Regions from separate parts of the Streptomyces sp. NRRL S-920 genome, predicted to be linked through region 1. Evidence: riboswitches for the same ligand, from Rfam matches in the RefSeq annotation. Region 1 holds a riboswitch; each other region holds the start of a gene.
The links. A riboswitch is a leader RNA that binds a small molecule or an ion and turns the genes downstream of it on or off. The one in region 1 is predicted to bind thiamine pyrophosphate.
Positions count from the first base shown of each region.

Region 1 (3,202 bases):
CCCCGGCAAGACCCGCGAGGGCCTGCTCGGCGCGGTCACGTTCGCGATGGCCGCGGGCGCGCTGTGCATGGAGTTCCTGATCGACGGCGGCACGTGGTGGCAGGGCCTGCTGATCGGTCTCGCGGTCGCGGCGAGCGCCACGCTCGGTGACCTCGGCGAGTCGATGATCAAGCGGGACCTCGGCATCAAGGACATGGGTACGCTGCTGCCGGGCCACGGCGGCATCATGGACCGGCTCGACTCCCTGCTGCCGACGGCGCCGGTGGTCTGGCTTCTGCTCGTGGTCTTCGTCGGGTCCGCCTGACCGACCGCACGGCCCGACCGCACGGCCGTCCGTATGGTCCTTGCTTAACCTTCTGACCTGCGCGTATGTGCGTAAGGGGCTCGTTGTCCACAGGGCGGCGGGCCCCTTGGCGTATGTCTGCGACACTGGAAGGACCATGCCTGTACCCGGAGAACTCACCTTCGTCGCGCCCCGCGGAGCCAAGAAGCCCCCGCGGCATCTCGCCGACCTCACGCCCGCCGAGCGCAAGGAAGCCGTCGCCGCCACCGGCGAGAAGCCGTTCCGCGCCAAGCAGCTCTCGCAGCACTACTTCGCGCGCTACGCCCACGACCCGGCGGAGTGGACCGACATCCCCGCCGGTGCGCGCGACAAGCTCCGGGAAGCGCTGCTGCCCGACCTGATGTCCGTGGTGCGGCACATCAGCTGCGACGACGACACCACGCGCAAGACGCTGTGGCGGCTCTTCGACGGCACGCTCGTCGAGTCGGTGCTCATGCGCTACCCCGACCGGGTCACCATGTGCATCAGCTCCCAGGCGGGCTGCGGCATGAACTGCCCGTTCTGCGCCACGGGCCAGGCCGGCCTCGACCGGAACCTGTCGACGGCCGAGATCGTGCACCAGATCGTCGACGGCATGCGGGCGCTCAGGGACGGCGAGATCCCCGGCGGGCCCGCGCGTCTGTCCAACATCGTCTTCATGGGCATGGGCGAGCCGCTGGCCAACTACAACCGCGTGACCGGCGCCATCCGCCGTCTCACCGACCCGGAGCCGGACGGCCTCGGGCTCTCGCAGCGCGGGATCACGGTGTCGACGGTCGGGCTCGTGCCCGCCATCCACCGGTTCTCCGACGAGGGCTTCAAGTGCCGCCTCGCGATCTCGCTGCACGCCCCGGACGACGACCTGCGCGACACCCTCGTGCCGGTCAACACCAAGTGGAAGGTGCGGGAGGTGCTTGACGCCGGCTGGGAGTACGCGGCCAAGTCCGGGCGCCGCCTCTCCATCGAGTACGCGCTGATCCGCGACATCAACGACCACGCGTGGCGCGGTGACCGCCTCGGCCGGCTGCTCAAGGGCAAGCCGGTGCACGTGAACCTCATTCCGCTGAACCCGACGCCGGGATCGAAGTGGACGGCCTCGCGGCCCGAGGACGAGAAGGCGTTCGTGGAGGCCATCGCCGCCCACGGGGTGCCGGTGACCATCCGGGACACCCGGGGCCAGGAGATCGACGGGGCGTGCGGTCAGCTCGCGGCCGCCGAGAGGTAGTCTGGCGGTCGTGCGCCTCGTACATGCGATCGCGTACTGCTCGTACACACATCTGCATATTCCGACAGGGGAGCGCCACAGCGCTGAGAGTGCGGCACCTTGGACAGGTGGGCCGCAGACCCTCTGAACCTCGCCCAGGTCATTCTGGGTAGGAAGTTCGGGCACGACTCAAGCTGTTGCGCCCTGCTCGCGGGCTTTCGCCGGCGGGCAGGGCCGCGTCTCTTCCTGGTCTCCCAGGAGGACATTCCAGTGAGCACCAAGAAGGTCACGTTCACCGCCGTCGCGGTGGGCATCGGGCTCGTCGCCGTCTCGGCGTGCGGCGGCTCCGACAGCGATTCCACGAAGGACGGCTCCAAGAGCGTCACGCTGATCAGCCACGACTCCTTCAACGTCTCCAAGGACGTACTGAAGGACTTCGAGAAGCGCTCGGGGTACAAGGTCACCGTCCTCAAGGACGGTGACGCGGGCGCCGCCGTGAACAAGGCGGTCCTCTCGAAGTACAACCCGCAGGGCGACGTCTTCTTCGGCGTCGACAACACGCTGCTCTCCCGCGCGCTCGACCACGGGCTCTTCCAGTCGTACGAGGCCAAGGGCTCGGACAGGATCAAGCCCGAGTTCCGCGTCGACGGGGGCAAGCACCGGGTGACGCCCGTGGACAGCGGCGACATCTGCGTGAACTACGACAAGAAGTACTTCGCCGACAAGAAGCTGGCGCCGCCGAAGTCCTTCGACGACCTCCTCAAGCCGCAGTACAAGAACCTGCTGGTCACCGAGAACGCCGCGACCTCGTCGCCCGGACTCGGCTTCCTGCTCGGCACCGCCGCGAAGTACGGCGACAAGGGCTGGGAGAGCTACTGGAAGAAGCTCGACGCCAACGGCGTGAAGGTCGTCGACGGCTGGGAGCAGGCCTACAACGAGGAGTTCTCCGGCTCCGCGGGCGGCAAGAAGGCCAAGGGCGACCGGCCGCTCGTCGTCTCCTACGCCTCCTCCCCGCCGGTCGAGGTGCTCTACGGCAAGCCGCAGCCGAAGCAGGCGCCGACCGGCGTCGCGACCGGCACGTGCTTCCGCCAGGTCGAGTACGCGGGTCTGCTGAGCAACGCCAGGAACCCCGAGGGCGGCAAGGCGCTCCTCGACTTCCTCGCGAGCGCGAAGTTCCAGCAGGACATGCCGCTGAACATGTTCGTGAACCCGGTGCGCGAGGGCGTCGAGCTGCCCGAGCTGTTCACGAAGCACGGGGTGAGGGTCGCCGCGCCCCAGACCATGGCCCCGAAGAAGATCGCCGACAACCGCGAGCCGTGGATCAAGTCGTGGACCTCGCTCGTACGGAAGTGACGAAGTCCCGCTCCCGCGCGGGCTTCGGTCGCGGAAGCGCGGCGCGGCTCGGTCTGATGGCCCTGCCCGTCGCGTTCTTCGCGGTCTTCTTCGCCTACCCGGTCTCGGCGATCGTCGCGCGCGGCCTGCACATCGGCGGGGTCTGGCGGTTCGGGCGGGTCGCGGAGGTGCTCGGGCAGTCCGACATCCGCCATGTCCTGTGGTTCACGACCTGGCAGGCGCTCGCCTCGACCGCGCTCACGCTGCTGATCGCGCTCCCCGGCGCGTATGTCTTCGCGCGCTTCGACTTCCCCGGCAAGCAGGTGCTGAGGGCCGTCGTGACC
Region 1 is NZ_JODF01000021.1:130,602-133,803, reverse strand. It holds gene IG54_RS0117845 (phosphatidate cytidylyltransferase) at 1-304, shown strand, start outside; gene rlmN (23S rRNA (adenine(2503)-C(2))-methyltransferase RlmN) at 441-1,547, shown strand; TPP riboswitch at 1,604-1,720, shown strand; gene IG54_RS0117835 (thiamine ABC transporter substrate-binding protein) at 1,797-2,879, shown strand; gene IG54_RS0117830 (ABC transporter permease) at 2,855-3,202, shown strand, end outside.

Region 2 (3,202 bases), on a different contig from region 1:
TGGTCATAGGCGGGCGCGATGTCCGTGGTCAGCGGGCCGAGGGTGTAGAACGGCGCCTCCTCGCAGATCTCCTGCTGAAGGTCGATGTTCTCCTTGATCTTGTGCATCGGGACGTGACCGGGGCCCTCGATCATCGTCTGTACGTTGTGACGCTTGGCGATCGTGTTGAGTTCCCCGAGCGTGCGCAACTCCGCGAACTGCGCCTCGTCATTGGCGTCCGCGATCGAACCGGGCCGCAGACCGTCGCCGAGCGAGTACGTCACGTCGTACGCCGCGAGGATTTCGCACAGCTCCTCGAAGTGCTCGTAGAGGAAGCTCTCCTTGTGGTGCGCCAGACACCAGGCGGCCATGATCGAACCGCCGCGCGAGACGATGCCGGTCTTGCGGTTGGCGGTCAGCGGGACGTACGGCAGGCGCACACCCGCGTGCACCGTCATGTAGTCCACGCCCTGCTCGGCCTGCTCGATGACCGTGTCCTTGTAGATCTCCCAGGTCAGCGCCTCGGCCTGGCCGTCGACCTTCTCCAGGGCCTGGTAGAGCGGCACGGTGCCGATGGGGACGGGGGAGTTGCGCAGGACCCACTCGCGGGTGGTGTGGATGTTGCGGCCGGTGGAGAGGTCCATGACCGTGTCGGCGCCCCACTTCGTCGCCCAGGTCATCTTGTCCACCTCCTCCTCGATGGAGGAGGTGACCGCGGAGTTGCCGATGTTGGCGTTCACCTTCACCAGGAACTTCTTGCCGATGATCATTGGCTCGATCTCCGGGTGGTTGACGTTCGCGGGAATCACGGCCCGGCCCGCGGCGACCTCCGCCCGCACGATCTCGGGGTCGATGTTCTCGCGGATCCCGATGAACTCCATCTCGGGCGTGATCTCGCCGCGCCGGGCGTACGCGAGCTGCGTCACCGCCTGCCCCGGGCGGCCGCGGCGCGGCTGGCGGGGGCGGCCGGGGAAGACCGCGTCGAGGTTCTTGAGGCCGCCACGGGGCGAGGTGTGCTTGATGCCGTCGTCCTCGGGGCGCGGCGGGCGGCCCACGTACTCCTCGGTGTCGCCGCGGGCGATGATCCAGTTCTCCCGCAGCGGCGGCAGTCCGCGGCGGACGTCGGTCTCGGCGTTCGGGTCGGTGTACGGACCCGACGTGTCGTACAGGGTGACGGCCTTGCCATTGGTGAGGTGCACCTGGCGGACCGGCACGCGCAGGTCGGGGCGCGAGCCCTCGACGTACGCCTTGTGCCAGCCGATGGACTTCCCGGCCTCGTTCAGGGACTCGCCCTGGCTGGAGGCAGGCGTGCGTGCGTCCGATGTGGTCATGAGACCTACTCCCTACGCCGGCATTACCCGGTAACAGGTTCGGCGGTCGACGCAGCGGATCCCGTACGGCTCGTGCACGAATTGTGCCGTTTCGTACGGAGGTCAGCGCCCTCTCAGCCCGGTGCTCCGAGCTCCCGCGATTGCAAAGGTGGCTCCACGCTAGCGTCATCTCGGGCGCGCTGAACAGAGGGCCCCCTCCGTTCTTGCGATGATCGGCCAGTGACCACCACAGCGCCGCCGCCGCCTCCGCCCGCGCAACCGCCCCACTCCGGCCCGCCCCCGGACGGCCCCGGGCATGACCACGGGCACGGCCACGGGCACGCCCACAGCCACGGTCCGGCCGCTCCCGTCTCCCAGCATCTGCGCAAGGTCATCGCCGCGGTGCTGATCCCCTTCGCCGCCGCGGTCGTCGTGGGCCTGGTGGTGCTCTGGCCCGGTGGCGCCCCCTCGCACGAGCGGACCGGCGTCGGCTTCGACCGGCAGACGCAGTCGGCGAAGGTCACGAAGGTGCAGGAGCTGCCCTGCAAGGACCTCAGTCCCTCGCAGCCCCAGCCGAACGGCGACACCTCCACCCCCGAGGGCCGGTCCGCCCAGTCCTCGGCGACGGGCACCTGCAAGAAGGCGCTGATCGAGGTGAGCAGCGGCAAGGACAAGGGCCGCACGTTCACCGAGATCATCCAGCCGGACTCGCCCCGGCAACTCCACAAGGGCCAAGAGGTGGTGGTCGCCTACGAGCCCAAGGCGCCCGAGGGGTTGCAGTATTCGGTCACCGACGTGAACCGCAAGCTCCCGATGGCGCTGCTCGCCGGCATCTTCGCGCTCGCCGTCGTCGTGGTGGGACGGCTGCGCGGCGTGATGGCCCTGGTCGCCCTCGCCATCAGCTTCCTGGTCCTGACCTTCTTCATCCTGCCGGCCATCCTCCAAGGCTCGAACCCGCTGGTCGTGGCAGTGATCGGCGCGAGCGCCATCATGCTGGCCGCGCTCTATCTCTGCCACGGCCTCACGGCCCGTACGTCGGTCGCGGTGCTCGGCACTCTGATCTCCCTCCTGCTGATCGGCCTGCTCGGCTCGCTCTTCATCGGCTGGGCCGCGCTGACCGGCAACACCGACGACAACACCGGCCTCATCCACGGCCTGTACCCGTCCATCGACATGAGCGGCCTGCTGCTCGCGGGCGTCATCATCGGCTCGCTCGGCGTCCTCGACGACGTGACGGTCACCCAGACCTCGGCCGTGTGGGAACTGCACCAGGCCAACCCGAACATGGGCTGGCGCGGCCTGTACCGCGCGGGCATCCGCATCGGCCGCGACCACATCGCCTCGGTCGTCAACACCCTCGTCCTCGCCTACGCGGGCGCCGCCCTGCCCCTGCTCCTCCTCTTCTCCATCGCGCAGTCCAGCGTGGGCACGGTCGCCAACAGCGAGTTGGTCGCCGAGGAGATCGTGCGGACCCTGATCGGCTCGATCGGCCTGGTCGCCTCCGTGCCGGTGACGACCGCGCTGGCCGCCCTGGTCGTCTCCGCCGACCGCTCCACCGGCCCCGGCGCCCCGGCCCCGGCCACCGGCACCCCGCCGCGCCGCTCCTCCCGCGGCGGAAAGGGCCGACGCCGCAAGGCCTGACGGTCTGACGGTCTGGCGGTCTGGCGGTCTGGCGGTCTGGCAGCTTGACGGTCTGACGGTCTGACCCCGGAACGGTCCCGAAGGCGCAGACGGCACCCCGGTGGCCGTGGCGGTGCCCTGGCGATGCCCTCAAATGCACCAATCTGCCATTGGCATAGGCACATTGAGCCCGGGTCTCATCCCGCGTTCTGTTCCTCCGCCAGGATCCGGTCGAGCGTCTCGTCCAGATGCGCATCGAAGTCGGCGAGCGCGCGCTCCTGTCCGAGCGGCAC
Region 2 is NZ_JODF01000010.1:65,135-68,336, reverse strand. It holds gene thiC (phosphomethylpyrimidine synthase ThiC) at 1-1,310, opposite strand, end outside; TPP riboswitch at 1,303-1,458, opposite strand; gene IG54_RS0109945 (YibE/F family protein) at 1,530-2,930, shown strand; gene IG54_RS0109940 (SsgA family sporulation/cell division regulator) at 3,107-3,202, opposite strand, start outside.
Region 2: it holds a riboswitch for thiamine pyrophosphate, as region 1 does, so the genes downstream of both, thiC (phosphomethylpyrimidine synthase ThiC) here and IG54_RS0117835 (thiamine ABC transporter substrate-binding protein) in region 1, are expected to answer to the same signal.

Region 3 (3,202 bases), on a different contig from region 1:
GGGCCACCTCTCGTACTTCTCCATTGATGGAGACGGAGAGCGAAGCGGGGAAAGGCGTACTCATGCGGGTTGCTCCGTGAAGGACTGCGCGGGGATGGGGGGCGGCGGGGCGGTGAAGCGCGCGGGCGTGAACGGAAGTGCCTCGGCGGGCAGTTCGCCGGTGGTCAGGCAGTGCGCCATGACGTCGCCCGTCAGGGGCGCCAGCAGGACGCCGTTGCGGTAGTGCCCGGTGGCCAGCTGGAGGCCGGGCAGCCGCGTCGGGCCGAGCAACGGCGCGTTGTCCGGCGAGCCGGGGCGCAGACCCGCGCGGGTCTCGGTCAGCGGCAGTTCCGTGATGCCGGGTACGAGTTCGTGGGCGTCGCGCAGGAGTTCGTAGACGCCGCCCGCGGTGACCGTGGTGTCCCAGCCCAGCTCCTCGCTGGTGGCCCCGACGACGAGTTCGCCGTTCTCGCGGGGCACGAGGTAGACGTGGCTGCCGCGCACGACCGCGCGCACGGTACGGCTCAGGAACGGCGCGTACGGCTTCGGCACCCGCAGCCGCAGCACCTGCCCCTTCACCGGCCGTACGGGCGGCAGGACGTCGTCGGGGACGCCCGCGAGGCGCCCGCTGAGGCTGCCGGCCGCCAGCACCACCTGAGCCGCGTGCAGCTCCGTGCCGTCCGCGAGGACCACGCCCCGGGCCCGGTCCCGTACCACCGACAGCCGCTCGGCCCACGCGCGGTGGAAGACCACGCCCGCCCGCTCGCAGGCCACCAGGAGCGCCGCCGCGAGCCTGCGCGGGTCGATCTGGTGGTCGCCGTCGACCCGGAGTCCGCCGCGCACACCCGGCGCCAGCATCGGCTCCAGACGACGGCACTCGCGGCCGCTCAGCCACTCCGACTCAAGACCGGAGCGGCGCTGGAGGGCGTGCAGTTCGCGCAGGTGGGCGCGGTCGTCGGAGTCGAGCGCGACGGCGAGCGTGCCGCACGCGCGATAGCCGAGGCCGCCCGCGTCACCGGCATCACCGACCTCACGGCCGCTCGCCTCGGCCAGTTCGGCCGCGAAGTCCGGATAGCGCCGCGCGGACGCGAGGTTGAGCCCGAGCAGTGTCTGCTCGCCGTGGTGCAGCTCCGTGACGGCGGCCAGCATGCCCGCCGCGACCTGCGCGGCGCCGCCGCCGGGCTCGGGGTCCACGACGGCGACCGAGAGCCCGCGCTGCGCGGTCCGCCAGGCCGTGACCAGGCCGATGATCCCGCCCCCTACGACGAGGACGTCTTGCGGAGTCTTCGCTTCCACCGGTGGTGTACATGGCTGCATGGGCGTCCAGCCCCTCCCTTCGCCGGCATGACCCGGATCAGGTTCGTACGGTCGGAGGCCGTCCAGCCTCCCTCTCAGCCCGGTGCGTCCGGGCTCCCGCGAGTGCTCTGCACCGGCCACCCTAGCCCGTCGCCCCGGGCGGCAGTAGCCCTACAGTGATCGGGTGAGCGAGCAGCAGAGGCAGAGCGGGCGGCAGGGCGGGCGGGCGGAGCGGCAGGGGGAGCGGCATGTCGTCATCGTCGGCGCCGGGATGGCCGGGGTGCAGACCGCCGTGGCCCTGCGCGAGCAGGGTTTCGCAGGCACGGTCACCCTGATCGGCGCGGAACCCCACCAGCCGTACGACAGACCACCGCTGTCCAAGGCGGTGCTGCTCGGCAAGGCGGAGGGCTCCGCGTTCGACATCGACTTCGAGGCGCTCGGCATCGGCCTGACCCTGGGTCGCGAGGTCACCGGGGTGCGCCCCGCCGACCACGAACTGGACACGGCCGACGGCCCCGTCGCCTACGACGTCCTGGTCCTCGCGACCGGCGCCGAACCGATCCGGCTGCCGGGTACCGAAGGCGTCCCCGGCGTCCATCTCCTGCGCACCCTGGACGATGCCGCGCGGCTGCGGCCGGTCCTCGCCGAGCAGCACGACATCGTGGTCGTGGGGGCGGGCTGGATCGGCGCCGAGTTCGCCACCGCCGCGCGCGAGGCGGGCTGTGCCGTCACCGTGGTCGAGGCCGCGCCTCGGCCGCTGGCCGGGGCGCTCCCCGAAGCCGTCGCCGCCCCCATGGCGAGCTGGTACGCGGACTCCGGAGCCGACTTGCGCACCCACGCGCGCGTGGAGCACGTCGAACCGGGCGCGGTGGTCCTGGCCGACGGGACCCGCCTGCCCGCCGGCGCCGTCGTCGTCGGTATCGGCGCCCGGCCCGCGACGGCCTGGCTGACCGGCTCCGGCATCGAACTCGGAGCCCACCGCGAAGTAGTGGCCGACGACCACCTGCGCGCCTCGGCGCCCGACGTCTACGCGGTCGGCGACTGCGCCTCCTTCCCCTCGGGGAGGTACGGCGAGCGCCTGCTCGTCCACCACTGGGACAACGCCCTCCAGGGCCCGCGCACGGTGGCGGCGAACATCATCGGCGACACCCCCGCGGTGTACGACCCCGTGCCGTACTTCTGGTCGGAGCAGTTCGGCCGCTTCGTGCAGTACGCGGGCCATCACGCGCCGGACGACGAACTGGTGTGGCGGGGCGATCCCACCGGCGTGGCGTGGTCGGCGTGCTGGCTGCGGGAGGGCGCCCTGGTGGCGGTCCTCGCGGTGGGCCGCCCGAGGGACCTGGCCCAGGGCCGCAAACTGATCGAATCGGCCACCCCCCTGGACCCGGCCCTGGCAGCGGACCCCTCGGTCCCGCTCAAGAGGGCGGCACTGTAGAGCGCCCCTGACCGGCGCAGGCGCCCGGACCCCCGGCCGGAGATACCCTGGGACGGTGACCGAGATTGACGCAAAGACAGACGCTCTCGTCCCCGCCTGGCTCCACCTCCCCGACATCGCCGAAATGCTCGATGTCGAGGTCACGCGCGTGCGCCAGCTGGTCAAGGAGGGCCAGCTGATCGCCGTACGCCGTGGTGAGAACCGGACGCTCCAGGTGCCCGCCGCCTTCATCGACGGCGACAAGGTCGTCAAGGGCCTCGTCGGCACCTTGACGCTCCTGAGGGACGACGGCTTCTCCGACGAAGAGATGATCGAGTGGCTCTTCACCCCCGACCCGACCCTGCCCGGCACCCCCGCGCAGGCACTGAGCGAGAATCGCGGCACGGAGGTGAAGCGCCGCGCCCAGGCGCTCGCCGTCTGAGCAGGCGTTCGTCGTCTGACTGAAAACACCGTTCGGGGTGCGGGCCGCGTGAGACGCGGCCCGCACGCCCA
Region 3 is NZ_JODF01000019.1:21,103-24,304, forward strand. It holds gene thiS (sulfur carrier protein ThiS) at 1-64, opposite strand, end outside; gene thiO (glycine oxidase ThiO) at 61-1,296, opposite strand; TPP riboswitch at 1,294-1,406, opposite strand; gene IG54_RS0116385 (FAD-dependent oxidoreductase) at 1,460-2,710, shown strand; gene IG54_RS0116390 (Rv2175c family DNA-binding protein) at 2,766-3,131, shown strand.
Region 3: it holds a riboswitch for thiamine pyrophosphate, as region 1 does, so the genes downstream of both, thiO (glycine oxidase ThiO) here and IG54_RS0117835 (thiamine ABC transporter substrate-binding protein) in region 1, are expected to answer to the same signal.